One region of the Parageobacillus sp. G301 genome, then DNA from elsewhere that is predicted to be linked to it. Evidence: riboswitches for the same ligand, from Rfam matches in the RefSeq annotation. Region 1 holds a riboswitch; the other holds the start of a gene.

Region 1 (2,207 bases):
AAGTATGCGACGATTTCGTTAACTGCCTTAGCTCGCACGAAACTATCATGCACGTGTGATCCGCCTTCAACAAAAAGGGAAGTAATTCGTTTCCCGCCAAGCACGCGCAACAATTCATCTATATCAATACGAGGCTTTTTCATGGAAATAATTTGTACATTTTCTTTCTCATACCGCTTCCTTTTTTCGACGCTGATTTCACTGCCGACAACAATCCACGTTTCTGCTTGGCCATCATTGAGAATGTTTGCATCAAGCGGCGTGCGCAAATGCGTATCTAAAACGATGCGTATCGGATTTTTTCCACCCTCGGAAAGCCTTACGGTTAAACTTGGATTATCCGCAATAACGGTGTTTACCCCAACAAGAATCGCATCATGCACCGCCCGATAGCGATGCACATCTTCCCGGGCCGCTTCGGATGTGATCCATTTGCTTTCTCCGGTTGTCGTTGCAATTTTTCCATCAAGACTGCTTGCATATTTTAGCGTCACAAACGGCGTTTTTGTCGCAATGTAGTGGAAAAACACGCGGTTTAACTCATCCGCTTCCTCTTTCAACACCCCAAGCTTCACGTCAATTCCCGCACTCCTTAGCTTTTCGATGCCTTTACCGGCTACGAGCGGGTTTGGATCTGTCGTCGCAATGACGACGCGTTGAACACCTGTTTCCACTAATAAATCGGCGCAAGGGGGCGTTTTCCCATAATGACTGCACGGCTCTAGCGTTACATAAACGGTAGATCCTTTCGCTTTTTCTCCCGCCATACGGATGGCATGTACCTCCGCGTGCGGCTCCCCTGCTTTCAAATGGGCGCCAAATCCGACAATTTCTCCATCTTTCACCACAACAGCGCCGACAACCGGATTAGGAGACGTTTGTCCAATTCCTGCTTTGGCGATTTCGATTGCTAGGCGCATATACTGTTCATCGTTTCGCATGGCGCTGCCTCCTTTTTTGGCATAAAGAAAACCCTAGTCCAAAGTCCTAGGGCAGGATTATGTAGAATCACAATGATTGCATTTTTGCGTACTAAAGCGGGGGAGTGAATTTTTCGGCATTTTTAGACACATTATCTAAAAAATAACCTTGGATAACTCTCTTTGTTCATATTATGAAAAAATAAACAAAACACACCGCGAAAACGCCATTTATCTGGCGTTTTTATCGCTGCTCCACATAGATAATCCCCTTTAAATATCGCGTTCTATATTTTGGAAAGCGGAGTTGCGACAAACGAAACCGCTCCTTATCTAATATAGTACGGCCATATGCATCTTGTGATCCTTCTCCCATCCAGACTATACTGTCGGCTCCGGAATTGCACCGGATCGTGCCTATAAGGCTCGCGGGCTGAGAAGTGACACCACTTCATCACCGCCGGTCGGGAATTTCACCCTGCCCCGAAGGATACGAACAATATGGAATTTTTTATTATTATATCACACAAAAACGGTTTGTCTATTCATTCACGATTGTGAAACAAAAACGGATGGCTTAAACGATGTTTTTATTATTTCGCGATATACAGCCAATAAATAATCCCCCATACAAAACTTGCTCCTAATAAAAGAAAAAATAATATCCATTTTTTCCGCTCCATTCTTTCACCTCTTACGGAGATGGTGTTTCACATATTTAAAAGACTTAACAGAGAAACTGTTAAGCCTTTTTCATCCTTATTCCTCATCAAACACTTTTACTTCTTTCATGACATCGCCGTTTTTCATTGATTTTACAACATCCATTCCCGATGTCACTTGGCCAAATACGGTGTGTACCCCATCTAAGTGCGGCTGTGGTTCATGAACGATGAAAAATTGGCAGCTTCCTGTATCACGGCCGCGGTGTGCCATCGAAATCGCACCGGTCACATGCTTATGCGGATTGTGATCGGTTTCGCACGGAATCGTATAGCCGGCATCCCCCGTTCCGTTGCCATATGGGCACCCTCCTTGGCTGACAAAACCAGGAATGACGCGGTGGAATGTCAAACCGTTATAAAATCCTTCATTTGCTAATTTTTCGAAATTTGCTACCGTAATCGGCGCTTCATTTGGAAATAGTTCAAACTCGATTTTTTCCCCATTTTCCATTAAGATATATCCTTTTTTCGCCACACGTAAACAGCTCCTTTTTTCATGATTGCGCATCACTATCATATCATTGTTGTTCACATAAAAAAAGTAATATAATGTATTACGGAT
Region 2 (2,207 bases), on a different contig from region 1:
TTTTATACACTCTATCCAGTTTTTCATTATTGTCTTGGCATCATTCGAGGTTTTTACTTTTTTTGCATTTAGCACATATTTTCATTAGAAAACCTATTTAATGTGTATATGGCTGTTTAAAGGTGGTTCTTGCATTCCTTTGGTTGAAAATTCAGGTAATTGGGATAAGAAGTCGAAAAATTCTAATTTTTCCCTTTCTTGATATTTGCGAATATTAAGAATCAGAAAAAAATAACTTTAGCATGGTTATTTAATAAGAGGCTGCCTCAAGAGGTCGATTCAACGGCCTTTTGAGGCAGCCTCGCTGCATATATGCACTATGCATGATTCGTTGCCGCTTGTTTTTGCATCCACTGGTGCAAACGGACAAACAATAGCATAAATACAATCGTGATCATCGTGCCTTTTACCGCGTTAAACGGCAAGATAGCCGAAACAACCAATGCTCTTGTTTCCGGTGCGCTCATCGCCGGTGCGCCTAGAAAGATCGTATACGCCGGCAGAAACACATAATAATTTAATACACTCATCATCACCGCCATGACAACTGTACCAATGACTAAACCAGCCAGCATTCCTTTTTTTGATTTTGTTTTATGATATACGTAATATGTCGGCAAAATAAACGTAATCCCGGCCATAAAGTTGGCGATATGCCCGACCGGAACGCCGGTAGGACTGCCGACCATGAAATAATTCAACACATTTTTCAGCAATTCAACGGACACTCCCGCCAGCGGCCCGTACAGAATCGCGGCGATCAATGCAGGAACGTCGCTGAAATCCACCAATAGAAAGTTTGGAAATGGCGGAAGCGGAAAGTTTAACAGCATCAGCAAATACGAGATGGCACTAAACACTCCAATTAAGACAAGCGCGCGGATATTCATTTTTCTCATGTCGATTCTCCTCTCCTTCTCGTGATCCATCCTCACAAGAAGAAGGCTGCCAACTTTGAGCGTCAAATAAAAAACCCTTAAGTGTTCACACTTAAGGGAGAAAAAGGGCATGCTCAAATAGACGTTCGATCGCGCAACATTCGAACGCCGGCAAACCTTCATCTTCTCCCATCCAGACTATACTGTCGGCTCCGGAGTTGCACCGGATCGTGCCTATGCGGCTCGCGGGCTGAGAAGCAAATTGCTTCATCACCGCCGGTCGGGAATTTCACCCTGCCCCGAAGATGAATCGTATTATATTTTTTTAATATTATTATATAATTTCTTTATGCGTTATGTCTATCATCAATACAGTGCATATGAATGCTCTTTTTTCTCACACCAACATGATTTTTCATTTTTATGATAAAATAAAGAAGGAAAAAGATAGTAAATAATAAGGAGCTGACTATCATGAAACATGAAATCATTGAACGTTTTACGAAGTATGTTCAAGTTGACACCCAGTCTGATCCGAACAGTGACACTTGTCCCTCCACTCCGGGTCAATGGACGCTAGCGAAAATGCTAGTAGAAGAATTAAAAGCAATCGGCATGGAAGAAGTAACAATAGACGAAAACGGCTATATCATGGCAACATTGCCCGCAAATACCGATAAAGATGTGCCAACCATTGGCTTTTTAGCCCATATGGATACGGCTCCTGAATTTACCGGCGCCAATGTAAAACCGCAAATTGTCGAAAACTACGATGGCAACGATATCATATTAAATGAAGCGTTACATATTGTGCTTTCGCCGAAAGATTTTCCGGAACTTGCAAACTACAAAGGCCATACGTTAATCACCACCGACGGCACGACGCTGCTTGGCGCGGACAATAAAGCTGGAATCGCGGAAATTATGACGGCGATGGCCTACTTAATCCAGCATCCGGAAATTAAACACGGAAAAGTGCGCGTCGCGTTTACGCCAGATGAAGAGATCGGCAGAGGGCCGCATAAGTTTGACGTCGCTAAGTTCGGTGCTAAATATGCGTACACAGTCGATGGCGGTCCGCTTGGCGAATTAGAGTATGAAAGCTTTAACGCCGCGGAAGCAAAAATCAAATTTAAAGGAAAAAATGTTCATCCAGGCACCGCCAAAGGCAAAATGATTAACTCGATGAAAATCGCGATGGAATTTCACGCACAGCTTCCTGCCAACGAAGCGCCGGAACATACGGAAGGCTACGAAGGATTTTATCATTTGCTTTCCTTCCAAGGAAATGTCGAAGAAACAGCGCTTCATTACATTATCCGCGACTTT

What was found. Region 1 has a riboswitch for FMN ahead of ribD (bifunctional diaminohydroxyphosphoribosylaminopyrimidine deaminase/5-amino-6-(5-phosphoribosylamino)uracil reductase RibD). Riboswitches for the same ligand answer to the same signal wherever they lie in the genome.
Region 2: another riboswitch for FMN. It lies ahead of QSJ37_RS02935 (ECF transporter S component); the one in region 1 lies ahead of ribD (bifunctional diaminohydroxyphosphoribosylaminopyrimidine deaminase/5-amino-6-(5-phosphoribosylamino)uracil reductase RibD).

Annotation. Positions count from the first base shown of each region.
Region 1 covers NZ_BSDB01000002.1:1,239,479-1,241,685, reverse strand. The annotation lists gene ribD (bifunctional diaminohydroxyphosphoribosylaminopyrimidine deaminase/5-amino-6-(5-phosphoribosylamino)uracil reductase RibD) at 1-941, opposite strand, end outside; FMN riboswitch at 1,281-1,415, opposite strand; gene QSJ37_RS15125 (peptidylprolyl isomerase) at 1,680-2,120, opposite strand.
Region 2 covers NZ_BSDB01000001.1:550,544-552,750, forward strand. The annotation lists gene QSJ37_RS02935 (ECF transporter S component) at 318-899, opposite strand; FMN riboswitch at 1,056-1,189, opposite strand; gene pepT (peptidase T) at 1,353-2,207, shown strand, end outside.